4 regions of the Providencia sp. PROV200 genome follow, and region 4 is predicted to be linked to each of the others. Evidence: predicted binding sites of a transcription regulator. Region 4 holds the regulator's gene; each other region holds the start of a gene.
The links. The regulator PurR, encoded in region 4, represses purine synthesis genes. The targets are predictions, from matches to a motif close to CANGCAAACGTTTGCNTG.
Positions count from the first base shown of each region.

Region 1: purM (phosphoribosylformylglycinamidine cyclo-ligase) is a predicted target of PurR. The motif match lies at 3,445-3,462, and genes of this name have one in related genera.
Region 2: guaB (IMP dehydrogenase) is a predicted target of PurR. The motif match lies at 2,630-2,647, and genes of this name have one in related genera.
Region 3: purE (5-(carboxyamino)imidazole ribonucleotide mutase) is a predicted target of PurR. The motif match lies at 1,315-1,332, and genes of this name have one in related genera.

Region 1 is NZ_CP096307.1:2,318,469-2,326,767, forward strand. Features, by position in the region: gene arsC (arsenate reductase (glutaredoxin)) at 1-279, shown strand, start outside; gene hda (DnaA inactivator Hda) at 323-1,024, opposite strand; gene uraA (uracil permease) at 1,152-2,447, opposite strand; gene upp (uracil phosphoribosyltransferase) at 2,546-3,172, opposite strand; gene purM (phosphoribosylformylglycinamidine cyclo-ligase) at 3,526-4,566, shown strand; gene purN (phosphoribosylglycinamide formyltransferase) at 4,566-5,204, shown strand; gene speG (spermidine N1-acetyltransferase) at 5,440-6,027, shown strand; gene ppk1 (polyphosphate kinase 1) at 6,082-8,151, shown strand; gene M1E86_RS10695 (exopolyphosphatase) at 8,156-8,299, shown strand, end outside.
Region 2 is NZ_CP096307.1:2,287,062-2,295,360, forward strand. Features, by position in the region: gene guaA (glutamine-hydrolyzing GMP synthase) at 1-1,015, opposite strand, end outside; gene guaB (IMP dehydrogenase) at 1,101-2,567, opposite strand; gene xseA (exodeoxyribonuclease VII large subunit) at 2,739-4,106, shown strand; gene M1E86_RS10530 (TonB-dependent receptor domain-containing protein) at 4,169-6,427, opposite strand; partial or broken gene M1E86_RS10535 (S9 family peptidase) at 6,568-8,299, opposite strand, start outside.
Region 3 is NZ_CP096307.1:3,108,042-3,116,340, forward strand. Features, by position in the region: gene ppiB (peptidylprolyl isomerase B) at 27-521, shown strand; gene lpxH (UDP-2,3-diacylglucosamine diphosphatase) at 532-1,257, shown strand; gene purE (5-(carboxyamino)imidazole ribonucleotide mutase) at 1,414-1,929, shown strand; gene purK (5-(carboxyamino)imidazole ribonucleotide synthase) at 1,929-3,011, shown strand; gene M1E86_RS14370 (CynX/NimT family MFS transporter) at 3,128-4,366, shown strand; gene M1E86_RS14375 (esterase-like activity of phytase family protein) at 4,492-5,862, opposite strand; gene ybbP (putative ABC transporter permease subunit YbbP) at 6,100-8,299, opposite strand, start outside.
Region 4 is NZ_CP096307.1:1,817,245-1,825,543, reverse strand. Features, by position in the region: gene rnt (ribonuclease T) at 1-286, shown strand, start outside; gene M1E86_RS08355 (Grx4 family monothiol glutaredoxin) at 387-734, opposite strand; gene sodB (superoxide dismutase [Fe]) at 1,215-1,793, shown strand; gene purR (HTH-type transcriptional repressor PurR) at 2,235-3,260, shown strand; gene punR (DNA-binding transcriptional activator PunR) at 3,270-4,175, opposite strand; gene punC (purine nucleoside transporter PunC) at 4,298-5,524, shown strand; gene M1E86_RS08330 (helix-turn-helix transcriptional regulator) at 5,833-6,591, shown strand; gene M1E86_RS08325 (putative quinol monooxygenase) at 6,616-6,888, shown strand; gene M1E86_RS08320 (riboflavin synthase subunit alpha) at 7,102-7,767, opposite strand; gene M1E86_RS08315 (MATE family efflux transporter) at 8,043-8,299, shown strand, end outside.

The sequences.
Region 1 (8,299 bases), 500 kb from region 4:
GGCATTACGCCAACCGTGATCGAGTATTTAAATACGCCTCCAAGCGTGGCTGAAATCAAAAAACTGCTTGAAATGTTAGGGTTCAAAGATGCACGTCAATTAATGCGTACCAAAGACGAGTTATATAAAGAATTAAAATTAGCCGATGACTCTTTAACTCAAGCACAACTCATCAAAGCGATGCATGAGAACCCTAAATTGATTGAACGACCTATCGTTGTGAATGGGGATAAAGCGCGTTTAGGGCGTCCACCTGAGCAAGTGAGTGAAATTTTATAACCGCTATTTTGGCAGCTGTACAGCTGCCAACTCGCTTAGCCCGCTAAAGTTTTAGAATATCTTTTACGAAAGGGATCGTTAATTTGCGCTGAGCAACGATGGATGCGTGGTCAAGTTTGTTTAAGATATCAAACAAGGTTCCCATTTTTCTATCTAAGCGTTTTAATACGAAACGGCACACATCTTCCGGTAATTCGAAACCACGAATACGAGCGCGTAATTGAAGAGCCCAAATCTTATCTTCATCACTGAGTGGATGCAGTTTATAAATTTGCCCCCAATCAAGGCGAGAGGCTAAATCAGGTAATTTCAGTTCGATTTGCCGAGGTGGCCTATCCCCAGTGATTAATAAACAAGTTCGGCCAATTTCCAAAATACGATTATATAGATTGAAAATCGCCATTTCCCACTCTTCATCACCCGCAATACACTGAATGTTATCAATACAAACGAGTGATAAATGCTCCATCCCGTCTAGTACTTCAGGGACAAAATATGCACGTTTATCTAAAGGGACATAGCCTACTGCGATGCCTTGTTCAGACAGTTCAGCACAAGCCGCATGCAATAAATGGCTTTTTCCACCACCTTCTCGCGACCAATAATAGATATAACTACCGTGTGGTTGATTAATAGCAGACTGAATAGCAGACAGCAACGCCCCATTTTCCCCTGCATAAAAGCTTGCAAAGGTTTCATCATCTGGCAGATATAGTGGTAATGAAAGCTGTGATGGTGTGTTCAGAAGCGCCTCTGGCTGTACAAATCAATTTTCATCTCGCAGTTTACCATAAAAAATACGGATAGATGAATAAGAACGGTGACCAAATGCCGCTCGAACAACCGAACGGCAATAAGGAAAGTCACATGGCTTATTTTTTATTGCTATCAAGCTCTTGCACTTCAGATGTCACAAACTGCTTTTCAGGCCTAACAAACGTAATAAAGCGGAACAATAATGCCATAAAGATCCCGACTATCGTTGCCAACGCCATACCCTTGAGTTCAGCTTGACCTATATGGATAACCGCACCACTGACACCAATAATTAAAATCACTGAGGTTAAAATCAAATTCTGTGGCTTGTTATAATCGACTTTTGAATCAATCAATACGCGAATACCTGATGCACCAATCACCCCGTATAATAAGAGTGAAACCCCGCCCATTACAGGAACCGGCACTAATTGAATAGCCGCGGCTAACTTACCGACACAAGATAATAAAATGGCGATAATTGCAGCGCCACCAATCACCCAAGTACTGTATACCTTGGTAATTGCCATTACCCCAATGTTTTCACCATAAGTCGTATTCGGTGTTGAGCCAAAGAAACCTGAAATCACTGTAGAGAACCCATTGGCAAACATTGAGCGATGTAAACCTGGCGATTTCATTAAGTCACGTTCAACAATATTCGCAGTGACCACTAAGTGCCCTACGTGCTCAGCAATTACCACTAGAGCCGCAGGTAAAATAGTTAAAATGGCAAACCATTCGAAACGTGGTGTATAAAATGTCGGGATAGCAAACCATGGGGCTTCAATGACAGGGGTGAAATCCACAATACCCATAAAATAGGACAATGCATAACCCGCTAAAAAGCCAATCAAAATCGGGATTATAGATAAAAACCCACGGAAAACGACAGCGCAAAGAATAGTGACCGATAACGTCGTCAAGGAGATAATTAACGTATTTGAATCAACCACTGCACCATCTTTAGGTAAAAGCCCAGCCATACCTGCAGCGGTTTGAGCAAGCTCTAAACCGATCACAGCCACAATTGCTCCCATTGCCGCTGGGGGAAACATCACGTTGATCCACCCTCTTCCCGCAACTTTAACAATCAATGCAACGATACAGAACAACACACCACAAATAATAAAGCCGCCGAGCGCCAGCTCATAACCTAATGGTAATAAAATCAACACAGGGGAAATGAATGCAAAGCTTGAACCTAAATAAGCTGGGATCTGCCCTTTACAAATAAATAGATACAGCAGCGTCCCTATTCCATTAAACAGCAAAATTGTCGCGGGGTTTACACCAAACAGAATGGGTACGATAACGGTTGCGCCAAACATAGCAAACAGATGTTGAAGGCTCAGTGGGATAGTTTGTAATAATGGCGGTCTTTCTTCAACACTGATGGTGCGACGAGTCATGTGACTTTATCCTCTTTTAGCGAAGTGGCTAATCACTGAGTAAGCAGTGAGTCTCTACAATTAATCAAAAAAAAGCCGACTTCTCAGTCGGCTTATCATTATTTAGTACCAAATATCTTGTCGCCCGCGTCACCGAGACCCGGAACGATATACCCCTCTTCATTTAAATACTCATCAATTGAAGCGGTGTATAATTCAACATCTGGATGCGCAGCTTCTAACGCTTTTAAACCTTCTGGCGCTGCAACAAGGACTAAGATTTTAATCGAGGTACAACCCGCATTTTTTAACAAATCAATGGTAGCAATCATTGAGCCACCCGTTGCTAACATTGGGTCAACGACTAATGCCATACGTTCTTCAATGTTAGAGGCGAGTTTTTGGAAATAAGGAACAGGCTGAAGTGTTTCTTCATCACGATAAACACCTACCACACTAATACGTGCACTTGGAATACTATCTAATACACCATTCATCATACCAATCCCAGCACGGAGAATGGGTACTACAGTGATTTTCTTACCTTTAATTTGTTCTATTTCTACAGGACCACACCAACCATCGATAGTCACTTTTTCAGTTTCAAGGTCAGCAGTTGCTTCATAAGTCAGTAGGCTACCAACCTCTGAGGCCAGTTCACGAAAGCGTTTAGTGCTTATATCATGATCTCGCATCAGGCCGAGTTTATGTTTAACGAGAGGGTGTTTTACCTCAACGATCTTCATGGGTTTCTCCTACTATTTAAGACGGCGGCGGACAAAAAAATCGCCGGATTATACCTCTTTTAGCTTTGGTTGCCACTAGATAACACTTGATTTTGGTCAAAACAACAGCGATTAACACAATTTTTTCTAGGATCATACCTTATCTCAGTTAAGTTGAAATTGGCTAAACCGCAAATTTGATTTAAATAAAATCATTTATTATTTTGCTGTACGACGACTTAGCAATCCTCTTTTTTGATCGCGAGTACTAAAAAAATTTCCAACACAAAGCTATCGCAAACGTTTGCCTAGCCTGTTAGAATAATGTCAATGATGTTATTTTTCTCAAAAATGTAATTGCCTTGGGGGCCGTAGTGACTGATAAAACCTCTCTCAGCTATAAAGATGCCGGTGTTGATATTGATGCGGGTAACGCCTTGGTTGAACGTATTAAAGGTGTCGTAAAAGAAACCCGCCGCCCTGAAGTGATGGGCGGGCTTGGGGGATTCGGTGCATTATGTTCCCTGCCACAAAAATACCGTGAGCCTGTTTTAGTTTCAGGCACTGACGGTGTCGGTACAAAATTACGCTTAGCAATGGATTTAAAACGTCATGACTCCATTGGGATTGACCTTGTCGCTATGTGTGTCAATGATTTGATCGTTCAAGGTGCAGAGCCTCTGTTCTTTCTTGATTATTACGCAACAGGTAAACTGGATGTTGATACCGCTGCGAGTGTGATTACGGGTATCGCTGAAGGTTGTAAACAATCGGGTTGCGCGTTAGTTGGTGGTGAAACCGCTGAAATGCCGGGGATGTACCATGGAGAAGACTACGATGTTGCTGGTTTCTGTGTTGGCGTTGTCGAGCGCTCAGAAATCATCGATGGCAGCAAAGTGAGTGCTGGAGATGCTTTAATTGCTTTAGCGTCTAGCGGCCCGCATTCAAATGGTTATTCGCTGGTTCGCAAGATCCTCGAAGTCAGTCAAACCAACCCAGAAAAAACGCAATTAGATGGGAAACCTTTAGCTGACCATTTATTAGAACCAACACGTATTTACGTTAAAAATGTATTAGAGCTGATCGCAAACAGCGATATCCATGCCATTGCACACATTACGGGTGGCGGGTTCTGGGAGAATATTCCTCGCGTACTGCCTGACAACACACAAGCAATTATTGACGGTAGCAGCTGGCAATGGCCTGCTGTCTTTAACTGGTTACAGCAAGCTGGCGATGTGAGCACTCACGAAATGTACCGTACCTTCAACTGTGGAGTCGGTATTGTTATTGCGCTACCACAACAGGAAGTGGCAAATGCGCTTGCTCTGCTGAACAAACTTGGTGAAAACGCATGGCAAATCGGTACCATTGGCACATTACCCGCGGGTGAAGAGCAGGTTGTGATCCGCTAATGAAAAAAATTGTTGTCCTCATTTCTGGCAGTGGCAGTAATTTGCAATCATTGATTGATAACTGCCACTCAGGGGCAATCGGCGCTCAAATTGTTGCGGTCATTAGCAATCAAGAAAATGCTTATGGCCTTATTCGAGCACAACAGGCTGGGATCCCAGCCTGTTATTTAGATGCGAAACAGTATGCAGACCGCCAAGCCTATGATGCCGCCTTACTCGCATATGTTGACCAGTTTCAGCCCGATTTAGTCGTATTAGCCGGTTTTATGCGCATTTTATCAGCCCAATTCGTCAACCACTTTGCGGGGAAATTACTCAACATCCATCCTTCTTTGTTACCTAAATATCCTGGTTTACACACACACCGTAAAGCATTGGAAAATGGAGATAAAGAACATGGTACATCCGTTCATTTCGTTACTGAAGAACTCGATGGCGGGCCTGTGATTTTACAAGCTAGAGTGCCTATCTTTGAACAAGATAACGAAGACGATATTATCGAGCGGATAAAAACCCAAGAACATGCGATTTATCCATTAGTCGTTGAGTGGTTCATCAGTGGCCGATTAGTGATGGATAACGGTAAGGCTTTGTTAGATAATAATATTTTACCGCAACAAGGTTACGCTAACGAATAATATTCGTGATACGCGAAATCGCATTTTAAGGGTGGATCTCCACCCTTTTTTCGTCGTATTTCACATGGAATAACATAGAGCAGTATTGAGTTAAACCGCTTCCCCCTAAGTAAAATGAATTATTTTTCAACAAGGTGATAATCTCTCTGTGCTATGTCATTATTTTATCGTAAATAAATGTTATCCTTAGCTTCGAAGAACAAAACATTTTTCCTAACTAAATAGAGGTATTTTTATGACTACCGGGCAAGTTCATCCGTTTAGGTTGCGCCCACTTGAACGTGAAGATTTAGCTTTCATTCACCAGCTTGATAATAATGCCAGTGTTATGCGTTATTGGTTTGAAGAACCTTACGAAGCTTTTGTTGAGTTAAGCGATCTTTACGATAAACATATTCATGACCAGTCTGAGCGCCGCTTTATTGTCGAGAACGACAGCGAAAAAGTTGGCCTAGTCGAATTGGTCGAGATTGACTATATTCACCGACGCTCTGAATTTCAGATTATCATTGCACCAAGACATCAAGGTCATGGCTATGCGAGTCGCGCTGCAAAATTAGCAATGGACTACGCGTTTTCTGTATTAAACTTATATAAACTTTATCTTATTGTTGATAAAGAAAATGTCAAAGCTATCCATATTTATAATAAACTAGGCTTCCATACTGAAGGCGAACTGATCGACGAGTTTTTTGTCAATGGCCGTTATCACACCGCTATCCGTATGTGTATTTTTCAACAACAATATTTTACGATGAAGCAGCAATCTGCCAATCCAGAAAGTGTTATTAGCCAAGATAAAGCAATTAAACAACACATTTAGCTAACTGACTGGTATCATAGCCATAAAGTAATAAGAGTCTAATACGGAGTTAGAATGTCCCAAGAACGTCTCTATCATGAAAAAGAGTTAAGCTGGCTGTCTTTTAACGAGCGTGTTTTACAAGAAGCAGCCGACAAGCGTAACCCTCTTATTGAACGAATGCGTTTTTTGGGGATTTATTCCAATAATCTAGACGAATTTTATAAAGTCCGCTTCGCCGACGTCAAACGCCGTATTTTAATTAATGAAGAACGCGGTTCGGCAAGCGGTGCTCGCCATTTATTAAAAAAAATTCAATCAAGAGTTGCCAAACAAGAACAAGAATTCGATATTCTCTACAATGACTTACTATTGGAAATGGCGCGTAATCAAATATTCTTGATTAACGAACGGCAAATTTCTCCACGCCAACAGATTTGGTTACGTCAATATTTTCGGCAGAATCTGCGTCAGCATATTACGCCAATATTAATTAATCCTGATACCAATCTCGTTGAATTCCTAAAAGATGACTACACGTATCTTGCTGTTGAAATCATCAATGGTAACCAAATTCAATATGCACTGTTGGAAATTCCTTCCGATAAAGTGCCTCGGTTTGTTAACCTACCGCCTGAAATGCCAAAGCGTCGCAAGTCAATGATTTTAATTGACAATATCCTTCGCTATACACTGGATGAAATTTTCAAAGGCTTCTTTGATTACGATAAGCTCAATGCCTATTCGATGAAAATGACGCGTGATGCGGAGTACGACATCGCAACAGAGATGGAATCGAGCTTACTTGAGATAATGTCATCCACATTAAAACAGCGTTTAACCGCAGAGCCTGTACGTTTTGTCTATCAACGTGATATGCCTGACGAAATGGTTGCTCTTTTACGTGAAAAACTGGGGTTATCCAGTGATGACTCCGTGATTGCTGGCGGTCGCTACCACAATTTTAAAGATTTTATTAACTTCCCGAATGAGGGAAATAAAAATTTATTAAACAAGCCATTACCAAGGCTGCGTCATCGTTGGTTTGATAATTTCCGTAACGGTTTCGATGCCATTCGTGAACGTGATGTGCTGCTGTATTATCCCTACTATACCTTTGAGCATACTTTAGAGTTATTACGACAAGCGTCTTTTGACCCGAATGTCTTGTCGATTAAAATTAATATTTACCGTGTCGCGAAAGACTCTCGCATTATCGACTCTGTCATTCATGCCGCCCATAATGGAAAAAAAGTCACGGTGGTCGTTGAGTTACAAGCACGGTTTGATGAAGCCGCCAATATTCATTGGGCTAAACGGTTAACCGAAGCCGGCGTGCATGTTATTTTCTCCGCGCCAGGGCTTAAAATCCATGCAAAATTATTTATTATTTCACGTATGGAAGAAGGCCAAATCGTTCGCTATGCCCATATTGGTACGGGTAATTTTAACGAAAAAACCGCTCGGCTTTATACCGATTACTCCCTACTCACTGCAAATGAGCTGATCACCAACGAAGTTCGTCGGGTATTTAGCTTTATTGAAAACCCATACCGCCCAGTGACTTTTGATAATTTAATGGTGTCCCCACAAAATACACGGATCCGTTTGATGGCCTTAATTGACCAAGAAATCGAAAATGCGCTCGCTGAGCGGCCCAGTGGCATCACATTAAAAATCAATAATTTAGTCGATAAAGAGTTAATTGACAAACTGTATGATGCCTCCAATGCGGGTGTCAAAATTCGTTTGTTAGTCAGGGGGATGTGCTCTTTAGTGGCAGGTCAAGCTGGCTACAGTGAAAATATTCAAGTAACCAGTATTGTTGACCGCTTCCTTGAGCATGACCGTGTCTATGTTTTCACCAATGCAGGTGACGAAAAAGTCTTTATTTCCTCCGCTGACTGGATGACGCGCAATATTGACTACCGCATTGAAGTTGCCGTTAGCTTAGTCGACCCACATTTAAAACAACGGGTGTTGGATATTTTAGAGCTGCAATTTAGCGATACCGTAAAAGCACGTTATGTTGACAAAGATTTAAGTAATCATTATGTTCCCCGCGGAAATAAACGTAAAATTCAGGCCCAACTTGCTGTGTATGATTATTTAAAATCAATCGAAACACCTGATACAAGAGCTTAAAAATATGCCAATAACCAACGCATCAACACCGAGACCACAAGAAATTGCGGCTATAGATTTAGGCTCAAATAGTTTTCATATGGTCATTGCCCGTATTGTCAACGGTGCATTGCAAGTTCTCACTCGTTTAAAAAAGCGTGTTCACCTC
Region 2 (8,299 bases), 470 kb from region 4:
GGTAAATTGTTCCTTGAGCCAACCATTTGATGTTAGGCAGCTTAGATGACTCTTCATCAAATACTTCGATAAAGACATGACCAATTTTTTTGCGTTTAGCTTCTGGATCGCTGATCCCTGCTAATGCATTTAAGAAGCGATCTTCCGCTTTTGCATGGATGATGTTCAGGTCAAATTTACCCGCGAACATTTCCATCACTTGGTCTGCTTCATTTAAACGTAATAAACCGTTATCAACGAATACACAGGTTAAACGTTTACCAATTGCGCGGTTTAATAACAGTGCGGTAACTGATGAATCAACACCGCCCGATAATGCGAGCAGTACATGGTCATCACCAATTTGTTCTTTTAAACGGGCGACTGTGTCTTCGATGATTGCAGCTGGTGTCCATAGGGCTTCACAGCGACAAATATCTTTAACGAAACGCGTTAAAATATTTAAGCCTTGGTGAGTGTGAGTGACTTCTGGGTGGAATTGCACACCGTAGAATTTTTTCTCTTCATTTGCCATGATGGCATATGGGCAGCTTGGTGTACTGGCAATGGTTTTAAAGTCTGCTGGAATTGCAGTCACTTTATCGCCATGGCTCATCCAGACATCTAGTACTGGTTTACCCGCTTCGTTCAGAGAGTCATGAATATCACGGAATAATTCACATTGCTCGGTGATTTCAACATTAGCATAACCGAACTCACGTTCACCAGAAACTTCAACTGCACCACCCAGTTGCATTGACATGGTTTGCATGCCATAACAAATACCTAATACAGGAACGCCCGCATTAAATACGTAATCAGGAGCACGTGGACTATCTGATTCAGTCGTACTTTCTGGCCCACCAGAAAGAATGATACCGTTTGGATTAAATTCTCGAATTTGTTCTTCTGTAACGTCCCACGCCCAGAGTTCACAGTAAACGCCAATTTCACGGATACGACGGGCGATCAGCTGTGTATATTGCGAGCCGAAATCAAGAATAAGAATGCGATGTTTATGGATATTTGTTGTCATTTGAGGAGAATTCCAAAAATTCAAGTCAAAAATAAGAATCGGTGACGCAATCGAACGAATGCGCCACCCTGAGAAATTTTATCGATTATTGCCCCAAACGATAGTTTGGAGATTCTTTCGTGATAGTAACATCATGGACGTGGCTTTCTTGGATACCGGCTCCACTGATACGAACAAACTCTGCTTTTGTCCTTAATGCATCAATAGTACCACAACCTGTCAGCCCCATACAGGAACGTAAACCACCCATTTGTTGATGAATGATTTCTTTTAAACGGCCTTTATACGCGACACGGCCTTCAATCCCTTCTGGCACTAATTTATCTGCCGCATTATCCGATTGGAAGTAGCGGTCTGACGAACCTTTAGACATCGCACCAAGTGAGCCCATACCACGATATGCTTTGTAAGTACGGCCTTGGAATAAAATAGTTTCTCCAGGAGACTCTTCTGTTCCTGCGAACATTGAGCCGACCATCACACAGGCTGCGCCTGCTGCGATAGCTTTAGAGATGTCGCCTGAGAAACGAATACCACCATCCGCAATAACAGGAATACCCGTACCTTCAAGTGCTTCTGCCGCTTCTGCAATCGCTGTGATTTGCGGTACACCTACACCTGTTACGATACGAGTGGTACAAATAGAACCCGGACCAATACCCACTTTAACTGCGCTAACACCTGCATCTGCTAAGGCTTTAGCCCCTTCAGCTGTTGCAACGTTACCGCCTATGATTTGTAATTCAGGGTATTTTTGGCGGGTTTCACGAATACGTTGTAATACGCCTTCTGAATGGCCATGTGATGAGTCAATTAATAAAACATCAACGCCAGCGGCCACCAGTGCATCAACACGCTCTTCATTTCCTGCACCAGCACCAACCGCAGCACCAACACGTAAACGGCCTTGCTCGTCTTTACACGCGTTTGGTTTACGTTCTGCTTTTTGGAAATCTTTTACGGTGATCATCCCTAACAAATGAAAGTTATCATCGATCACTAAGGCTTTTTCAACACGTTTTTCATGCATTTTTTGTAAAACAATTTCACGTGCTTCACCTTCTTTGACGGTCACTAAACGCTCTTTTGGCGTCATCACAGCAGTAACAGGTTGGTCTAAATCTGTCACAAAACGGACGTCACGGCCTGTAATGATACCGACTAACGAGTTGTCTTTAGCAACAACAGGATAACCCGCGAACCCATTACGCTCAGCCATTTCTTGCACTTCACGAATGGTCGTATCTGGCGTTACGGTGACAGGGTCAGTAACCACACCACTTTCATGCTTTTTCACACGGCGAACTTCTTCCGCTTGGCGCTCGATAGTCATGTTTTTATGGATGAAGCCAATGCCACCTTCTTGTGCCAATGCGATAGCAAGATCAGATTCAGTGACAGTATCCATGGCTGCAGAAAGCATAGGAATGTTCAGGCGGATGTTTGCAGTCAGTTGAGTTGATAAGTCTGCAGTATTTGGTAATACCGTTGAGTGTGCAGGAACGAGTAAAACGTCGTCGAAAGTTAGTGCTTCTTTTTTAATGCGTAACATAGGCAATATCCCACCAGGCAGCGTTATGGAAAGGTATAAAATATTGCCGCGGCATTATACACACCGAAAACGGTTGCTTCCAGCGTTTTTTTGAAAAAAAACTTGATAACTCTTATGGCTGCGTTAGTATCTATCGATTAAGTCATTGTTTTAAAATTTGATCTGGCTCACATGTCGACATCACAAAATAGCGCAATTTACTCTGTTAGCAAGCTTAACCAGACAGTTCGAGAACTTCTTGATAACCAAATGGGTCGTATTTGGCTAACCGCAGAAATTTCTAATTTTTCGCAGCCAAGTTCCGGTCATTGGTATCTCACCTTAAAAGATGATCGGGCTCAGGTTCGTGCAGCCATGTTCCGTGGGCAAAATGCGCGAGTCACTTTCCGTCCTCAGAATGGCCAACAGGTGTTAGTCAGAGCGACCGTCACCTTATATGAGCCGCGAGGCGACTATCAATTAATTCTTGAAAGCATGCAGCCAGCTGGTGAAGGCTTACTACAACAGCGTTTTGAGCTATTAAAACAAACGCTAAGCGCACAAGGCTTATTTGATATTATTCATAAAAAACCGCTCCCTAGCCCGGCTAAATCTGTCGGTATCATTACCTCAGCAACGGGTGCGGCACTGCATGACATTTTAAATATTTTGCGTCGTCGTGACCCTTCCCTGCCTATCATCATCTACCCAACGGCCGTTCAAGGTGAGATGGCGCCAGCACAAATTGCTCGAATGATTGAGCTAGCAAACCTACGTCAAGAGTGTGATGTGTTGATCGTCGGTCGCGGTGGCGGCTCACTTGAAGATTTATGGGCATTTAATGAAGAAATCGTTGCTAGAGCCATTTTTTCTAGTCAACTGCCTATAATTAGCGCTGTTGGCCATGAGACCGATGTGACCATTGCCGACTATGTCGCGGACGTAAGAGCGCCAACCCCATCGGCGGCCGCTGAGCTTGTTAGCCGTAATCAATTGGAAATGCTCCGCCAGCTAAAATCAGCGCAGCAACACCTTGAAATAGCGGTGGATTACTATATAGCAGGTCAACAACAAAGATTCGCACGCTTGCATCATCGCCTACAACAACAGCACCCGCAATTGCGGTTGGCGAGGCAACATAACCAACTCAATCTATTGCAGCAAAAGCTGACGCAGTCGATGACGCGGCAACTACAAAGTTCAACGGCTAAATTCGAGAAAATTAATCGTCGTTTACTGCAAAATGATTTGCGTCCTCAATTGCAAAAACAGCAGCGTCAGTTGCAGCAGACACAGTATCATTTGCAGAATATGGTCACGAGTTTGGTTAATAGTTACCGCCAACGTTTCGCAGTGGCTTGTTCGAAAATGGAAGCGGTTAGCCCATTAGCGACCCTAGCTCGCGGGTTTAGTATAAGTGAAACCTCTAAAGGCACCGTGTTGAAAAAAACCAGCCAAGTGAAAGTTGGTCAACCACTGAGAACTCGCCTTAATGATGGCTGGGTTGAAAGCCAAGTCACCCACATTGAGAAGGTTAAAGCCAAAAGAGTATCGAAATAATTATTTTATCCACTTATCTCGATAAAAATAACGAGATAAGTGGTGTTAAATTTATATGTTGATTAGAAACGCACCTGTCCACCTATCATATAGGTACGCCCTCTACCCGTTTCGTTATTTCGTCCTCGTTCTTCCATAATTGCACCCGAATTTGCACGATTTAATGCATCGGTATAGTTTTTATTTGTCACATTGTTAATGGTCATCATCAACTTAACGTTTTTATTGATTTCATAATCTGCATATACATCAATAATGGTTGGCTGTTTTTCGTATTTTTCCGTCATCGCATCACCATTTTGGTCGGCATCAAGAATTGGGCTAATCCGCTTAGACGGCCCTGTCCACGTTATCGTTGAACCCAGTGTCAGCTTTTCATCCAGCAAACGCACACCTGAGTCTAATGTTAGGTAATAGTCGGGTAATTGCGTAAAGTCTCCAGCACTAAATGCAGAGGTACTATTAATAGAAACCGGTTGTTTCCCTGACTCTTTGGTATAGGAAATCATTGAGTAAAATACTCCTGCATCATAGTTGGCTTGCAATTCATACCCTCGCAGATTCACATTTCGGTGGTCATTCACATACATTTCTGCTCGCTGAGACATGGTTGGATTCTCTTTATCCCATACATCATCATTGACTAAACACCAATCAAATTCATCCTGTGGATTGGAACGACAAAGAATGAAAGCCTTACTTGTGATGTAATCTTTAACCTGAGTATGAAACCACAATGCTTTTAGATTAAATTGGTCGCCCTCCACCACTAAATCAGGTTTTAAGCTATTAAAGCCAACCTGCCACGTTTTCGATTTTTCACCTTTAAGAAATGGATTCATGCTCTGACCACCATTTGAGGAGAAAAAAGCTTCTTGTGAATTTGGCGCTCGCATTGAATGAGCATAGCTAACAAAGGGTTGGAATTCAGGAATAGGTTGCGCGGATAACAAGATACCCGGGTTAATACCGCTATCTTTAATATTCAGATTACTGGCTTCTTGAGGAAAACATTTCTCTGTTGCATCACACTCAGGTTTATAGCCCTTCACATTATAATTGAGGTAATTAAGGTCAAATACCGCTGTATAAATATCATACTTTGCTTCAAATTGGGTATATAGGCTCGCGATATCTTGTTTTCCACTTGGCGCAAATGGATTGTTGATCTGAGTGTTTGGATCTTCAACTGGCTGAGCAACTTTACTGTATTTGGTTTTCATTAATTTCGAGCCAACTTGCCATTTATAATCCACATCTCCATAAGAAAAATGGCTTGTATTGGATAAATTAATACTATCGGATTTATTTTTAGAGATGGCATCTCTATATGCACCACCAATAGGATCACCTTGGAGTTTTTGCTCATTATTTCCATGGCTTGCCAATATTTCCACATCAATTAATTCATTTAATGGGGTGTATTTATATTTAAGATAATAATCATCACTGTTAATCTTTCTGCTGGTTAGTTTATTTTGCAAGAAACGACCACTGAATTCTAATTCATGGCTGTCATTCGGTTTATATTTTAACTTTGCCAATTGAGATTGTGGCTTTTGTTTGAATGAGGGATCTGTGGCAAATTCATCACTATCAAACCCATCGCCATTCTTATAACTACCAGGAATATTATGACCGCTAATTGCAATTAAACCACCAAAGTAGCCATCATCTTGTAATAATGTCTTCCCCGCAACCGCAACCATCCCGTTATAACCGAGGCCATTATCTCCCCAGCTAGCTTTACTACGCAGGCCATATAAATTGTTGTTGAAGATCACATCATCAATACCGATAGTGCGAAAATTAGCACTCCCCGCCAGTGCATTGACGCTGTTGCTGCCATTGAGCTGACCTTTCTCTACTTCCACAGCCACTATAAAGTTAGGATCTATTAATGAGCCAAAATCATTACTTGGCTGCATTCCGTGAGTGTACTTACTTGGGGAATTACCATAATAACTTTGCGTGACACCATCAACCATCATATTCACGCGACCAAAGCCACTTAACCCGCGAATATTGACATTTACCGTACCTTGACTGGCATCCATTTGAGTATAGGTACCGGGCATGGTACGGATAATTTTATCCATCGACTGCAATTTATTTTCCGTACCAACCGCGCTATAAGCACCCGGTTTTTCCAATGCTTTGACTAATGGCGTTTGTTTCTGCGCACCCGAAACTTTTAATTGGCTAAAATTAACCACACCCTCTTTCTGCTTATTTTGCTGCTGTGTATTTTCAGCCAAAGCAATCCCTTGGTAGCTAGTCGTAATAATACCAGCAACCATAATTATTGTTTTATTATTCATTAAACCATTCCTGTAAACGTACTGTGTGTCATACGCTCACACTGCTAACACAGAGCAAATAAAGCCTGTGAAAAGGCTCAACAACAATGTCATTAATATTGTTGTTGGCCTGAAATAACCTAGTTTTTATAGGTTAATTATTATTTTAAATAAGGGAAATATTTATCTTTATTTTCAAGCATAAGAATAAAGCTATATTCTTGGGCAATATCATCTAATGCATTAAAGCGGCCCGATTTACCACCATGCCCTGCATTCATATTCGTTTCTAATAATAATGAGTTGCCTTGCTTAATATCTCGCAATTTAGCCACCCATTTTGCAGGTTCCCAATATTGAACTTGTGAGTCATGTAGCCCTGTCGTCACTAAAATATGTGGGTAATGTTGTGCTTTGATATTATCATAAGGGCTATACGCTTTAATTCGCCAGTAATCTTCTTCATTTTCAGGGTTACCCCACTCATCGTATTCCCCGGTGGTCAGCGGAATTGATGGGTCTAACATTGTGGTCACTACATCCACAAATGGAACCGCGGAAACAACCCCTCGTATAAATTAGGTGCCATGTTCACTACTGCGCCCATTAATAAGCCACCCGCACTACCCCCCATGGCATACACATGTCCTGCTTTACCATAACCTTCTGATAATAACCCTTTGGTTGCATCAATAAAGTCAGTAAATGTATTCATCTTGTGGATTGTTTTGCCTTGTATGTACCAATTTTTACCTAAATCACCACCACCACGAATATGTGCAATCGCGTAAACAAAACCACGATCCAGTAAAGACAAACGAGATGAGCTAAATGAAGGATCAATGCCATACCCATAAGCGCCATAACCATAGACTAACAATGGATTTTGGCCATGTTTGAAGAGATCTTTACGATAAACCAAGGAAACCGGAACTTTTACTCCATCTTGTGCGGTAACCCAAATACGCTCACTTTGGTAGTTTTGCTTATTAAAATCTTTAACTTCTTCTTGTTTTAAAAGCTGTTCTTCTTGAGTCAGCATATTAATTTCATATACTGAAGACGGTGTGGTCATTGATGAGTAGCCGTAGCGTAGTGTGTCTGTATCAGGCTCAGGGTTATTACTAATCCATGCCATATACGTTGGGTCATCAAAGCTCACTTGGTTTTCTTTATGCGTTAACCAGCTGATTTGGCGAATATTTACTAAGCCATTTTGGCGCTCTTCTACAACTAACCAATTATTAAATAAAGCAAAACCTTCAAGATCAACCCCATCACGTGGGGCTATAAAGCTTGCCCACGGCGCTGAAATATTATCTACAATATATAAACCAAATAATGGGTGTTGGTGATTAGAACGAATGTAAAATTTACCATTGAAATGATCAGGATAGTACTCAACCCCAACTTGACGTGGTTTTAAGATTTTAGCGTCATTTTGTGGCTGATTTGCATCAATTAACCGATATTCAGAAGTTTCAGTACTCGTGATACCTATTAAAATAAAATCTTTTGACGTCGATTTCGCTAAACTAACGTAAAAAGTATCATCCTTTTCTTCATACACCAGTTTGTCTTGAGTTTGCTGTGTACCATATTGGTGCCTAACGACTTGATAAGGAAGCAATGTTTGCTTGTCCTTATTCACATAGAATAGCGTTTGGTTGTCATTGGCCCAAACAATATTACCTGATGTATTGGTTAACACATTTTCTTGCCACTCGCTCTCATCAATTTTGCGAAATGACACGACAAATTCATTACGCCCTTGGCGATCTTCAGCAATGGCAAGAGTGGTATTATCTGGCGAAATAGCTAATGCGCCCATACGATAATATTCAGTGCCTTCTGCACGTTCATTACCATCAACTAATACAACCCATTCACCCT
Region 3 (8,299 bases), 1.3 Mb from region 4:
AAAAACAATTATTCAGGATAGCTATTATGGTTACATTTCATACCAATCACGGTGACATTGTTATCAAAACGTTTGACGATAAAGCCCCCGTTACTGTCGAAAACTTTTTAACTTACTGCCGTGAAGGTTTTTACAATAATACCATTTTCCATCGTGTTATTAATGGCTTCATGATCCAAGGCGGTGGTTTTGAGCCGGGCATGGAACAAAAAAACACTAAAGCACCTATCAAAAATGAAGCTAACAACGGTGTAAAAAATACCCGTGGTACTTTAGCAATGGCTCGTACAAACGACCCACACTCTGCAACAGCACAATTTTTCATCAACGTGGCTGATAATGACTTCTTAAACTTCCGTTCAGAACGCCCTGACGGATGGGGTTACTGCGTGTTTGCTGAAGTGGTTGAAGGTATGGACGTTGTTGACAAAATCAAAGGGGTCTCAACAGGCCGTAGTGGCTTCCACCAAGACGTTCCTCGCGAAGACGTCATCATTGAAAAAGTGACTGTCAGCGAGTAAACCTGAACGCATGTCCACTTACATCATTGCAGATTTGCATTTGAGTGAAGATGAACCGGCGATCACCGCCGGTTTTATTAATTTCATTCAACAGCAAGCCATCCATGCCGAAAGCCTGTATATTCTCGGTGATTTTTTTAATTATTGGGTGGGCGATGATGATACCAATCCGCTACATCAGCAAGTTGCCAACGAACTAAAACAGCTCACTGACCGTGGAGTTCCTTGCTATTTCATTCATGGAAATCGGGATTTTTTAATTGGTAAACGCTATGCGAAACAGTGTGGCATGACCATACTCCCACAAGAAACATTGCTCGAACTTTATGGTAAGCGTATTTTAATTCTGCATGGTGATACTTTATGTACCGATGATGCCGCCTATCAAAATTACCGTAAAAAAGTTCACACACCTTGGATCCAACGAGTATTTTTACTACTCCCTCTCTTCATACGTCGCCGTATCGCACAAAAAATGCGGCAAAACAGCCAATATGCAAGCAGCATGAAAGCCGAATCGATTATGGACGTCAATTCAAAAGCCGTTATTGATGCATTACAAAGGCACCAAGCGCAATGGATGATCCATGGTCATACTCACCGGCCTGCCATTCATGAGATAAATGTTGGCGGTAAATTGCATTATCGGGGTGTATTAGGTGCATGGCACCACGAAGGTTCCGCCTTTGTGATTAACGAGCAAGGCATTGAACTGATTTTCTTTCCCTTTGAGTAAGTTCGCCTAACTAACCATTTTCAATATATTTCCATGCTCGTTTGCTTAATTATTAACCACGCAAACGTTTTCCTTACTGCTTTACCATGATATGATCAAGCCAATTCAATTTCCCACCTCAGGGTGATGTTTTTTTTCAATACAGGAAAGCACCAAATGACTGCCCAAGTTCCTGCTCAATCTGCGGCAAAAATCGCCATTGTTATGGGTTCTAAAAGTGATTGGACGACCATGCAGCACGCGGCTGATGTATTATCTGAACTCCAAATTCCTTTTCATGTCGAAATCGTCTCTGCACACCGCACACCAGATAAACTATTTTCTTTTGCTGAAACCGCCAAAGTGAACGGCTTTGATGTGATTATTGCAGGCGCGGGTGGTGCCGCACATCTACCAGGAATGATTGCCGCTAAAACATTAGTCCCTGTTTTTGGGGTTCCGGTGCAAAGCGCTGCATTGAGTGGTGTTGATAGCTTATATTCTATCGTGCAAATGCCTAAAGGTATTCCTGTTGGTACGTTAGCCATCGGTAAAGCAGGTGCCGCAAACGCAGCGCTGTTAGCCGCACAAGTATTAGCGATAAGTGATACTGCTATTTTCAATCGCCTCACCGCATGGCGGGAAGCGCAAACCAAAGATGTGTTAAACAACCCAGATCCGAGGAACGCCTAATGAAACCCGTTTGCGTTCTTGGTAATGGCCAATTAGGCCGTATGCTGCGCCAAGCTGGCGAGCCATTAGGCATTGCCGTCTTTCCTGTTGGGCTTGATGCCGAGCCGGAAGCGGTTCCTTATCAACAAAGCGTCATCACCGCGGAAATTGAACGCTGGCCAGAAACCCCACTAACAAAAGAATTAGCTCGCCATAATGCCTTTATTAATCGTGATATTTTTCCACGTTTAGCGGATAGGTTTCCACAAAAAAGCATATTTGATAACTTAAATTTAGCTACCGCGCCGTGGGCGTTACTTGAATCCCCTGAGCAATGGCCTGAACTTTTCGCCACCTTAGGTGATTTTTTGATCGTGAAACGCAGAACGGGCGGCTATGACGGCCGCGGCCAATGGCGTGTTCGCCCCGGCGATGAAAAAGAGCTACCAGCAGAAATTTATGGTGAGTGCATCGTTGAACAAGGTATCCCATTTGATGCCGAAGTTTCTGTGATTGGGGCGCGTAATGCTGCGGGTGAGTCTGTTTTTTATCCGATCACCCATAATTTGCACCAAGAAGGTATTTTGCGGACAAGTGTGGCTTTCCCTAAGTCAACTAACCCACAACAAGAACACGCTCAAGCCATGCTTAGCGCGGTCATGGATGAGTTAGGATATATTGGTGTGATGGCCATGGAATGCTTTGTCGTAGGTGATAACCTACTGATTAACGAGATTGCGCCTCGAGTACACAATAGCGGCCATTGGACACAAAATGGCGCATCCATTAGCCAATTTGAGCTGCATTTACGTGCCATATTAGACCTACCGATGCCGTCACCTGAAGTGTATAGCCCTGCTGTTATGGTCAATTTAATCGGTACTGATGTAAATATAGACTGGCTGAGCTTACCCCTCGTTCACCTTCACTGGTATGAAAAAGAGGTACGCCCTGCTCGTAAAGTTGGCCATTTAAACCTTTCTCATAGTGACCACGACCAGTTATCTGCAACACTTAACGCATTGACTTCACTTTTGCCAAATGAGTACAAAAGTGGCATTGAGTGGGCAAATGCAAAATTAGACTGGTACTCTCATCAATAAATAGGGAAAATAGCCCTATTCGATGCCCGAAACTATTTTCGGGCATTATGCTATTTTCGCCGTCATCCAGAAAACAAATATCCTGATTTAAGGTGTGCGGCATTACTGGAGTCAATATGTCCTCGCAGACTTTTAGTCCGTTTTATCAGTGGTGCATTCTTATTCTGTTAGGGCTGGTTTACTTTTTAGCCACCGCGACAACCTTTACCTCTCTTGGTGTGGTTTTACCTGAGATGATAAGTGAGCTCAAATGGAGCTGGAGCGAGGCTGGATTTGGTTTTACGCTGCTGGGCTTAACCTGTGGACTGGCGAGTTTCCTCCCGTCTCTGTTGATCCGTAAAGTCGGTGTACGGGTTACTTTATTGCTAGGCACCAGTGTATTTGTTGCCGGCTTTTACAGTCTGTATTCCACCCATGCCATTAGCACCTATTTTTTAGGCACAGCATTAATTGGTATTGGTTTCACCTTACTCGCCACCGTTCCGGGGACTTACGTACTTTCGCGGTTATTTGAAAAACAATCCCTTGCCTTTGGGTTATATTTCACCATCGGGGGCCTGGGGGGTGTTGCAGGCCCTTGGATTTACTTTTACGCATCAAACCAATTAGGCTCATGGCGCATGCATTGGGTTCTATGTGCCGTTTATCTTAGCATCGTCACGTTAATCACGATTTTTATGCTACGTGAAGGTAAAAAAGAGCAAGAGCACGCAAAAAAGGTGATGCAGAAACAAGTTAGTGATGCAAGTAAGCCTATTTATCGCACTGCTGAAGTATGGACCGTCGGCAGAGCGCTACGGACATGGCAGTTCTACTTGATTGCTGCGACTTATACCTCGTTTTTATGGTGCGGGATCACAGTAAACAGTTTTGCCGTTGCCCATATTGAAGAGCGTGGATTTGGTATGACGGTTGCGGTTTCATTACTCAGCACAATGGCTTTCGTTAATGCATTTTCAAGATTTATTGGTGGGGCGGCGGGTGAATGGTTAGAACCGAAGAAACTATTAATCGGTAGCCTAATTATCATGGTGTTAGGTGTTATTTTCCTCAGTATTGCCACCTCATGGCTTTGGCTTATTCTGTTTGTGTTATGCGTGGGTATTGGCTACGGCATGACCTTTTTGGCATCCAGTGTTTTACTGTCAAATTATTTTGGTCGAGGCCCATACCTAGAGCTATTTTCTGTGGTGAATTTAATCTCAACCGTTGCCTGTTTAGCGCCTTTCATTGCCGGTGGTATCAAAGACTTAACTGGCAGTTTCACCCCTGCATTTTTGGTTATTGCCGCGCCTGTTATCATCATTTTATTGCTTACTTTGATGATGAAGCCCCCTGCCCTCTATCACAAATAAAAAATCCCGAGTGATTAACTCGGGAAAAATTGAAACCAAAGGGAAAATAAGCTTAAGACCAGATATTGGATCAAAACATAGCGTTTATTTGCGCCTCCGAAAACCAAACAGAGGCGCAAAATTAATTAAGGTTTTAACAACTCGGGGACTTTTAATAAGATAAATTCGTTATCATCCGCTTTATTTGGTTCGCGGCTAGATGAAAACGGAAAATTATTGTCATTACCAACAATAATGTGTTCACTATCAACCACATCAACGTTTTCAATGGTGAAGAATGGGAAGGTAAACACGCCATCATTTAGCGGCTTTCTTGCCATATTATTCGGGTCTTTGATATTCATCAAATCAATATAAGCCTGCTTATCTACTGGTTTGCCTATATTGTTATCTGAAAATTCAATACGATAGACTCGCTTAAATTTAGCGAGATTACTGAAGCAATTTTCCGTATTAGCACTTTTCGTCCCACAAGCTTTATCTGCCGTGCCTTCACCATTATCACGCTCAATAATTAAGCCGTGGGTATCATCAATGAGATTGAAATCACCAATGGCATTTTGATTGTCTTCAAAGACATACAACCAGCTTCTACCCGTCCAATCTTGTTTTTTTACATCAAACTCAAGAATACGTGCTGCGCGTTTGCCCTCAACATTCTCATAGTCTTGCTTCTCATCAAGCCAAATCGCACCTTCTAGCATTGGATAGAGCTTAGAACCGTCTGGTGATGAAGCCATACCTTCAAAACCTTTCGAACGATTAACTTGGAAAGTTACTTTATCTGCAGGTTTACCCGGTGTTATGATTTGATAGTGATCAGGAGAAACCACTTTCTTTCCATCAACTTGTGTTTCAAACAAGGCTAATACCTTGCCATCCAAATCCATTTTGATTAGGTAAGGGCCAAACTCATCGCCAACCCATAGAGCACCATCCGCAAATTGAAAGCTTTCAGGGTCAAAATCACTGCCTGTTAAATAGCGTTCTTTTGTGCTCTCATTCGTAATATGAAAAGGAATAATTTTATCGGGGTCATGGAAGAAAACCGTTTTTAATGGCGTTGTATTACCTGATTGAAAATCAATATCATATTGAGTGACATACAACATAGAATCAGGGGAATTTACTTTATTGCCGAATCCATTGTCGGTTAAAACCCAGTAGGTCCCGTCCGCCATGCGTTTGATACCCGAGTGCCCTTGCCGTGGCTGGCCTTTGATTGGAATATGCATTCCTGTTGGGCGATCCGCGGATTTACCTTCCACTTTCCCTAAGCTATCAACACGAGCGCCAGTGGTAAATTTACCACTTACTTGCATGTCTGAAGGTGCATTTTCGGGGGAAGAAACCGTTGAATTAACAGGAAGAATGGAGTGACCCGCCAATGTCGCGGGCACTTCTTGTTGTGCAAACCCTGTGATGCTAAATGAAATTAAACCAGCCAATAAAGAGAACGAGCCCAGCTTACGTTTAATCGAATGGTTATTCTGCATTGTTATGTTTCCATTATAAGGCTATCAATAATTGATGGCGGAATCATAACGTCGATGAATGAAGATTTTATGAAGGATTTTAGACAGTTATTTTACTGAAAACATGTATTTTATAATGTTCAATATATCGTGGTATTAAGCTATTTCCTTAATACCACGATATTTTAAATAATGCGATATGTGTTCCAGCTATCCGAGCGCAATCAACACCCATTCAGCTTGAAGTATCACGAGTATTTAACTATTAGGTAAGCGCCGGTGTTGCCCCCCCGTCCCTAACAAACGTAGCCCCAACCAGCTACCGCAAATAGACAGTAAAATTGCTGCACACAAAGGTAAAAACACCCACATACGCCATTCTGGCTGCCAAGGAAAATCAAACACTTTACTTTGCAACAACCATAATGCAATTTCTGCCCCAAATGCCGCGGCAAGCCCTGCCATTAAGCCAAGTAAAGCAAATTCGCTCCACAGGGTTCGACGCATCAATTTTTTACTGGCTCCCAGAGTTCGGTACACCACTAATTCACGTTCCCGTTGGCTCATACCCACTTGAATTTGAGCCAATAATAGCAACAGCCCACAGAAAATAACCAGCACTACCATCACCTCAAGAGCTTGGCTCACTTGCTGAAGAATTTGCTGAATTTGGGTGATAATGGCACCGGTGTCGAGCACATTAATGGTTGGGTAATGGCGGCTAAGTTGCGTTAATAGCTGCCCATCACCTTCATAGTGGAAGCTGCTCAGCCAAGTAGCTGGCATCTGAGAAAGACTTTCTTCAGAGAAAATAAAATAGAAATTCGGGCGCAAGCTTTCCCAATCAACCGTACGAATGCTACTTACTGTCGCACTAAAGACCTGAGCCCCTGCGTTAAATGTAAGTTTATCACCTAATTTCAATCCGAGCTCTTTAACGACCGTTTGCTCAATTGAGACTTCCCCAGCTTTTGGTGGCCATGTCCCTTCGTCAACCACATTCGCTGGCGCTAAATCAGATTGCCAAGTTAGGCTTAATTCACGTCGCACGGTATTATTATTTGGGTCACGTTGGTCGGCCCATTCAATCGCTGACTGGTCATTAATATTGGTTAAACGCGCTAACACCACCGGGTTGAACTCTGTGGGTTTCACATCAAACTCAGCCAATAGCTTGGTGACAGGCTCAAGCTGTGACTGGTTCATATTGATCAAGAAATAATTTGGGCTATCCGCAGGTAATTGCTGTTGCCAACGGTCAAGTAAATCACCGCGCACTAAAATCAGCAGCGCCAACAACATAAATGACAACGAAAATGCACTCATTTGTGTGATGGTTTGCAACGGCTGGCGCAGTAGACGGCTTACCGATAAACGCAAACTTAATTGGCGGAACTTAATATGGCGCAGCCCCCACAAACCAACCCAACCAATCAGCGCCAGTAGAATGGCAACCACGACAATACCGGCCAAAATTGACCACAACAGAGGGTTAACGCCAGCAAATACAAATAAGCCGCCAACCACAATTAAAATAACAATCGGCAGATAATAATATAGCGGCCAAACGGGTGACTTGGCATCTTCACGTAATACTCGTGATGGCTGAGTTGCCATCAGTTGGTAATAGGGACGGCTGCCAACAATAATGGCAATAATAAATAATGTACCGATCGCCCAAACCCAAGGCATTGAACTCGCAGGCGGCAATTCCTTCGGCAACATCGCCCCTAAGATTTGCATTAAAATGCCTTCAAAAGCCAAACCTAATAGTGAGCCAAGTAAAGCCGCAGCAATTAAAATCACTAACCACTGCCCAATAATCCATTGACGTAATGCGCTACGCCCTGCCCCTAAGGTTTTTAATACAGCAATTAATTGATGGCGGCTACGGCAGTAATGCGTCATTGAAACCACAACCGCAGCAATGGCTAGCAGCAGGGTTAATAAAACTGACAGCAATAAAAACTGTTGAGCACGTTGGAAGGTTTTCCCCACTGCTCCGTTATTTTCGCTTAACGTAAACCAACGCTGATCATTTCGCAGTTCTTGCTCATATTTTTGCTGAAATGCGTCAATAAGCTGACGATCACCGGCAAACATGTCGCGATACGTTAATCGGCTACCTAATTGAATTGCTCCTGTTAATGGTGCATCTTCAATTGCTATTAATACTCTTGGGGCAATCTGAAATGGATTAAAACCGCTGTCAGGCTCTTGAATTAATTTACCCGAAACTTTTAGCGTCGCATCTCCAATATCAATGTTATCCCCTACATTGAGGTTCAATAATTCTAATAACCGTGGTGCGACTAATACCTCCCCTTTTATCGGGGTTAACCCAGCCGGTTCAGTGATAAGATCGCCATATAATGGGTATGCCTTATCCGCTGCTTTCACTAACACCAGTTGTGGCCGAGCCTCTTCATCTTCCGTCGCATAAGCCATGGTAGAAAAT
Region 4 (8,299 bases):
TAACGCAAATTTTGATCACAGTTTTGTCATGAATGCCGCCGAACGAGCAGGTTTAAAACGTAACCCGTTCCATCCATTTGCAACCTTTGATACCGCGGCATTAAGTGGCTTAGCATTTGGTCAAACAATTTTAGCAAAAGCATGTGTTTCTGCAGGTATCCCATTTGATGGCAAACAAGCACACGGCGCCCTGTATGATACGAATCGCACCGCTCTGCTATTTTGCGAAATTGTTAATAAATGGAAAAAATTGGGTGGCTGGCCAATTATTGAAGATTCTCAATAACTTTTTATCAATAGCAATAATATAAAAAAACCGTATTTAGTAGAAAGTCATCAATGCTTTTACCAAATACGGTTTTTTAGTCTTTTATTTATTGTTTAAATCAGTCTGCGCTAGCTTCATCTGCTGAACGGTATTTATCAGCCGTTTCTTTAATTAGAGATTGCAGCTCACCACGCTGGAACATTTCCATGATAATATCGCAACCACCGACTAGCTCACCATCAACCCACAGTTGAGGGAAAGTTGGCCAATTTGCATATTTTGGCAGTTCCGCACGAATATCTGGGTTTTGCAAGATATCAACATAGGCAAAACGTTCACCACAAGAAGACAGAGCTTGTACTGCCTGAGCAGAAAAACCACAGCTCGGAAGTTTAGGAGAGCCTTTCATATATAATAAAATTGGGTTTTCTTTAATTTGGCGCTCAATTCTTTCAATAGTTGTCATTTTTAACTTCCTTAAAACAAAGATGCAGGTTTTGCAGTCAGCCGGTAACTGAGAGTCTACCTCAACTTAACAGAACACATTGACTGATATAATAAGAAACTGAATTGTTTCATACAATATGCCAGTTTTATAGGGGCATTACTATAACATTCCAAAAAACAAAAAGGCACCTTTTCTATCTTCTCTTTACCTAAGTCAAACAAGTAGCTATTTCTAGGTAAGAACTGAAATTTAATGTACTTAGGTTCCCCACCTACAATATCTATATGATTTTTATCTGTAATTTTTCTATTTATCTGTTAGCATCTTAGCCGCATCATTACCTTTACCTTTGTAAGGTTGATCGTGCTATTATTAATATATTAAGTATCATATCGCCAATAGGCGAAACTCTAATGATAAGCTGTGACATATTATTTTGCTCATTTTAAGAGCAAACACCCTGAGTATTTTGATATAAAAGCAATCAAGGAGTACGCAATGTCATTTGAACTACCCGCTTTACCGTATGCAAAAGATGCTTTAGAACCTTATATCTCTGCAGAAACCTTAGAATATCACTATGGTAAACACCACAACACTTATGTTGTTAACTTAAATAACCTCATCAAAGGTACTAACTTTGAAGGAAAATCTTTAGAAGAAATTATCAAAACTTCTGAAGCTGGGGTTTTTAACAACGCGGCACAAGTTTGGAACCACACTTTCTATTGGAATTGCTTAGCGCCAAACGCTGGTGGCGAGCCGACAGGCAAAGTTGCGGAAGCGATTAATAAAGCATTCGGTTCTTTTGCTGAATTTAAAGCTCAGTTTACTGATGCCGCAACCAAAAACTTCGGTGCTGGATGGACTTGGTTAGTAAAAAAAGCAGATGGTAGCCTTGCAATCGTCAATACATCGAATGCTGCGACCCCAATCTCTGGTGACGACAAACCTGTGTTAACCGTTGATATTTGGGAGCATGCATACTATATCGATTACCGCAACGCCCGCCCTAAATACTTAGAAAACTTCTGGGCACTGGTTAATTGGAAATTTGTGGAAGCAAACTTAGCATAGTCCTCTAGCAAGTATCGAAACAAAGACTAAATTGACAAGGGCGAGATGTACTCGCCCTTTTATTTCACCTACTCGAGGCTGGAATAAAATCAGAAAATATGTGCAGCAAGAAAAATAATCAGTGCTAATGAGCCCAATGCAGCAAGCAATCCATATTTAAAATCTGTATCCATGAGTTCCTCTCATTTTAATGTCATTGAATTAACAAATAACCACTCATTAATTAAGGTTATTAAGTATACATATCTAAAAAAGTAAAACTAGTGTCTATATCACATGTTATAACATCAATTATTTCTTTCGTTTTTGCGCTAGATCAGACAAAATCGACAACAAATCGCTAAGTTATTGCCAGCAAAGGATCAATGCATCAATATGCAGGTAATTTTTTAACAAGAATTATTATAGAGACCGGTTATTGGTCAGGAGTTTTCTTCCCCCATGGCAACGATTAAAGATGTGGCGAAGCGCGCTGGCGTATCCACCACAACCGTATCCCATGTTATTAATAAAACGCGCTTTGTGGCTGATGACACCAAGGCTGCGGTTTGGGCTGCAATTAAAGAGCTTAATTATTCGCCAAGTGCGGTTGCCCGTAGTTTAAAAGTTAATCATACAAAGTCGATTGGCTTACTCGCAACCTCAAGCGAAGCCCCTTATTTCGCAGAAGTAATTGAATCAGTTGAAAATAGTTGTTATGAAAAAGGTTACACACTTATACTTTGTAATTCTCATAATAATTTGGGAAAACAAAAAGCATATTTGCAAATGTTAGCGCAAAAGCGCGTTGATGGCCTACTTGTGATGTGTTCTGAATATCCAGATACGTTAATTAGTATGCTTGAAGACTATCGTAATATCCCAATGGTGGTGATGGATTGGGGAACCTCCCGAGGTGATTTTACAGACAGTATTATTGATAATTCATTCCATGGTGGGTATCTTGCAGGCCGCTATTTAATTGACCGTGGGCACCGTGATATTGGTGTGATCCCTGGCTCGCTTGAAAGAAACACCGGTATCGGCCGCTTAACAGGCTTCAAAAAAGCAATGGAAGAAGCAAAGATCACACTGAAAGACCAGTGGATAGTACAAGGTGATTTCGAACCTGAATCTGGCTATAAAGCAATGATGCAAATTTTAAGCCATAAACAACGTCCTACTGCGGTATTTTGTGGTGGCGATATCATGGCGATGGGAGCCATTTGTGCGGCTGATGAAATGGGGCTACGCGTTCCACAAGACATTTCAATTATTGGTTATGATAATGTGCGAAATGCGCGCTATTTCACACCAGCATTGACCACTATCCACCAACCCAAAGAGCGTTTAGGCCAAATGGCCTTCACCATGCTGCTCGACCGTATCATTAATAAGCGCGAAGATGCTCAAACAATTGAAGTTCACCCTCGCCTTGTAGAGCGTCGCTCTGTCGCTGACGGGCCATTTATCGATTATCGTCGATAAGACAAATCGTTAAGTTGAAAGCCACTCTGCGTTGAGCGTTTCATTATCACCAAGGTAATCCAATAACCAACGGAGCGCGGGTGATGTACTATTTTCCACCCAAGTTAAACAACAAGGACTGGGTGGAAATGGCTGTGCTAATGCTAGTTCAACTAATTGGCCTTTTTCACAAAGCGGAGCTGCTCGATGCTCCGGTACCATTCCAACACATAGCCCATTAACCAAACAAGCTAAACCATTTTCCCAGTAAGGCACGACAAGCCGACGTTGGTTATCAAGTGCCCAAGTATCACGTTTGGGAAGGTTACGAGAGGTATCTTCGAGACACAAACTCGGGTACTCTCTCATTTGGTCATCAGTCAGTTTCTCACCTATTTGGGCTAATGGGTGTTCTGGACTTGCGACACACATCCACGGCATAAAACCCATATCACGGAAGCTGTATCTTTCGCCTATCGGGGACGCTCGAGTCGCTCCAATCGCAACATCTACACGTCCGTCAGCAAGTGCATCCCACACTCCATTAAACACTTCAGGGTGAATAAAAAGTTCAATATCGGGAAAATGACGATAAAAATCAATAAGTAATTGTTCTGTCCTTTGGGGTTTAACAATACAATCAACAGCAATACTAAATTGCCCGCGCCAGCCATTTGCAACTTGCTGGCATTGATGTCTTGTATCTGTCATTTTTTTGATAACAGAACGACTTTCCTTAATAAATATCGCCCCTGCTTCTGTCAGAACAACATCGCGATGTCGGCGTTCAAATAGAGGAACAGCAAGCCATTCCTCAACTTGCTTGACGGTATAACTGATTGCAGAAGGTACACGGTGCAATTCATCAGCAGCACCACTAAAACTTCCAGTTCGAGCAACTGCATCAATCACTTCGAGTGCATGCGCAGACCACATAACCTCTCCTTTCAAAAATTTTGATGGCAAGATCCAAATATTACCGTTTCACAACCTAAAAAAATAGCCTATACAATGACATCATCATTAACAATTTTTTAAATATCAGATAAGTAATAATTATGTCGAATACTGTGAAAAAAAATTCTCCGGGTTTTATGGTTTACCTTGCAGGACTTAGTATGCTAGGTTTTTTAGCCATTGATATGTATTTACCTGCATTTGGCGCTATGCAAAACACCTTGCATACCTCTGAAGGCGCCATCAGTGCTTCTCTCAGTATTTTTTTAGCTGGTTTTGCCTTTGCTCAGCTATTATGGGGGCCATTATCAGACAAACTTGGCCGTAAGCCTGTGCTAATTGTGGGCTTAACTATTTTCATTATCAGTAGCTTAGCCATTTATTGGGTCGAAACCGCAACACAGCTATTAACACTACGTTTTTTACAGGCTGTTGGGGTCTGCTCCGCGGCAGTTTTATGGCAAGCCCTTGTTATCGACCGCTATGATGAGGCAAATACCCAGAAAGTCTTTGCTTCTATCATGCCACTAGTCGCGCTATCCCCGGCTTTAGCCCCATTATTAGGAGCATGGGTTCTAGAGCACCAAACATGGGAAGCAATTTTCCTGATCCTAATGGCGGTGGGCATACTACTTTTATTACCGACACTCTTTTTGAAAAATGTTTCAGTTAAAACAATAACTGATGATAACCAACCAGAAACTAAGATTTCTTTCTCAAACTTGCTCAGTTCCCCTGTTTTCAGCGGTAACGTGCTGGTTTATGCATCCTGTAGCGCGGGTTTCTTCGCTTGGTTAACCGGGTCACCTTTTATCTTACGTGACATGGGCTTCAACCCTGCTGATATTGGTTTGAGCTATATTCCACAAACTTTAGCCTTTATTGTTGGTGGATATGGCTGCCGCATTTTATTAGCAAAAGTTCGCGCAGAAACGCTATTTCCATTATTATTAATTGGTTACGCGGTAAGCATGTCTATTTTATTTATCATGGCCATCTATACCACACCATCATTAACCATGATATTGATCCCATTTTGCTTTATGGCGGCAATGAACGGGGCCTCTTATCCTATTGCAGTATCCAAAGCACTAAATGCATTTCCTAGCGCGAGTGGTAAAGCAGCTGCATTGCAAAATGCCTTACAATTAGGTCTATGTTTCTTAGCAAGCCTACTTGTTTCAGCCCTGAGTTTAGACCCATTGTTAGCAACAACGGGTGTCATGGCGGTTACCATTATTCCAATGACCATTGGTTATTTTATGCAACGCTGCGGCAATAAAAATAATCAAGATCTTGAGCAGGTCGATTGCCAAACGATCTCCTAAAGTATAGCTTGTCGAATCAATCATGCCGTATATAATCGGCATGATTGATATTTAACTAATTCCCAAAAACTTCTTCCAATGTATAACTCTTATGGTTATACCGTAACATTTATTAAGTATTTTTCTATATCACCCATTATTCTTAGCTCACAAAACCTGAACTTTCTTGTCAAAACCCCTTAATCTAAGCGGATTTCACTAATAAATAAGGCTTTTTTTTTGTTATCTACTAAGATATAGATGTTTCATGGTTAATTTTCTTGTTAAAAAACGTTATCATTGCGACATTAAATAATGAGTGCTCAAGAATGATGTTAAAACAGTATTATCCACCAGATGAATTAAAATCCTTTGTTAGCTCTATTTTAATAATCAAAGAGTTTACAGAGGCAATTAAAATTTTTCCTGGAACAGGTGCTGAAATCTGGGTTTCATCAGATACATTTCACATGACAACTGAAAGCAACTCAGCCGCAGACCCTTATCAGCTGATTATTCCTAGAGTCAACACATTTACTGCTAGCCCTAATTTTTCAAAAGTTATGGTATTACGTATTCGTCATGATGCATTGCGTTTTCTTCTGCCTCAAAGAACACTAAATTATACTGATAAACCCATCGCACTAAATGACATATGGAAAGACCGTTGGTTTGAAGCTTTAGCTAACTCTTCATTCAAAGAGTTGTTGGATTGCTTTAATAGGACAAAAGCCAAGAAAAAGTCTCATTTCACAGATGAAATTTTAGAGTTGCTATATCGTAACCCAACTAAAAAAATCACTGAAATTGCCGAAGAGACAGGTTTACATCTCCGAGTCATTCAAAAAGAGTTTTTAAAAGAATACGGTATTACACCAAAAAGGTACCAGATCAATTGTCGCTTAGAGCACGTTTTAAAAAGTATGGTAGTAGAACCAGATACCTACCGCTGGTTTGAAACAGGCTATTATGACCAATCCCACTTTTACCGTGATTTTAAAAGATACTTTACTATGACGCCGTCGGCATTTTTAAAATCAAGTTATTCGCTTTTTTACAATACAAAAACTAAGTACCCATTAAGATAGTTCTTAATACATAAGGAGAACGGAATGAGTATTGTTGTGTATGCCCAAATTACAACAGAAAGGACGGATGGGTATTTAACGAAAGAAATCGTTCGTGACTTAGCAAAACTAAGCCGCCGAGAGAAAGGATGCATTCAATATGATCTTATGGCTAAAGAAAATGGTTACATTGTTTTCGAGGAATGGGAAGACACTCAGGCATTAGAGATGCATAAAAACAGTCCGCATTTCAAGCGATTAGTTGAAGCAATTGAACGTGATAACGCTAGCTTTTCTGTCAATTTTAGTGAAAAATGATCTATTAATAATGAAAACTAGAGCGCATTGTATTTTTAAGCAATTTTAACCTTCTTTATTTAATAGAACTCCGTAACCTATATTCAATAAACAAAATCCAACCATACTTTATTCAGGCTATAGCATAAACTACTATTGCTATAGCCTACCTGATTGCTTATATCGCTATTTATCTTTAACATAAATAACGCAATTGCTTGCTTTAATGCCTATTCACTCTGTTTTTGCTACATTAGCCAACTCTTCTGCTTGCTGTAATAACTTTTCTTGTTCTTTTTGATTTAAAACGCGTTCAACCGTATCAACAATTGCCTGCGTTTGTGGGTCTATCTCTATATTTATTTTATCACCCAAGCGTTTTTTACCTAGTGTTGTTCTCTCTAATGTTTCTGGGATTAAATGTACACAAAACCGATTATTGATTACATCACCCACCGTTAAACTGATGCCATCAATCGCCACAAAGCCTTTATGCAAAATATATTTCATCAAAGCTTTATCATGAATTGACAACCAAATTTGGTGGTTATCTTCGGATGTGAAAATTTTACTAATTTCAGCTGTTGTCATGATATGACCAGAAACGATATGGCCGCCAATTTCGTCACCATATTTTGCGGCGCGTTCGATGTTAACAACATCACCTTCTTGTAATTCCCCTAAGTTAGTCAATCTCAGAGTTTCTTTAATTAGATCAAAACTGACTCTCTCACCATCGATTTTCGTTACCGTCAAACAACAACCATTATGCGCAACGGAAGCCCCTGTTTCTAAACCTCTAAGTAATTCAGGGGTAAATTTCATTACATGAGTTCGAAAGTTGGCTCTTTCTGTAATTTCAATAATAGGAGCGGTCGCTTGGACAATGCCTGTAAACATAATGATTCCCAGTGTAGTGGATTAATAAGCTCAGTTTACATCAGAATTTTTAGAGATCTATCCTATTTGAGTGATAAACAAGACGTTAATAAATCGAGTATTTGTCCATATATTAGGTTCTAAAATGCTCTTTTATAGTTTGTTACCATATCATTATTGGAATCCATTTAGAAAAGGGATAGAATGAGCGGTTTTTAATAATCAATGAGAACTTAGTAACTCATTTATTTTTCTAATTTTTTCCTCTTATTTTCTTTTATTACAAAGGTGTATGCGTGCAGAAATATTTTACAGAAGCGCGTAACTTGTTGGCACTTGGTATTCCTATCGTTTTGGCTCAATTTTCACAAACTGCAATGGGGTTTGTGGATACCGTTATGGCTGGAAGTGTTAGTGAAATTGAGATGTCCGCAGTTGCAGTTGGGTTTTCCATCTGGCTGCCAGCTATTCTTTTTGGCCAGGGCATTTTGATGGCTTTAACTCCAATCGTTGCACAAATGAATGGGTCAGGTCGTCGTAACTTGATTGGAGA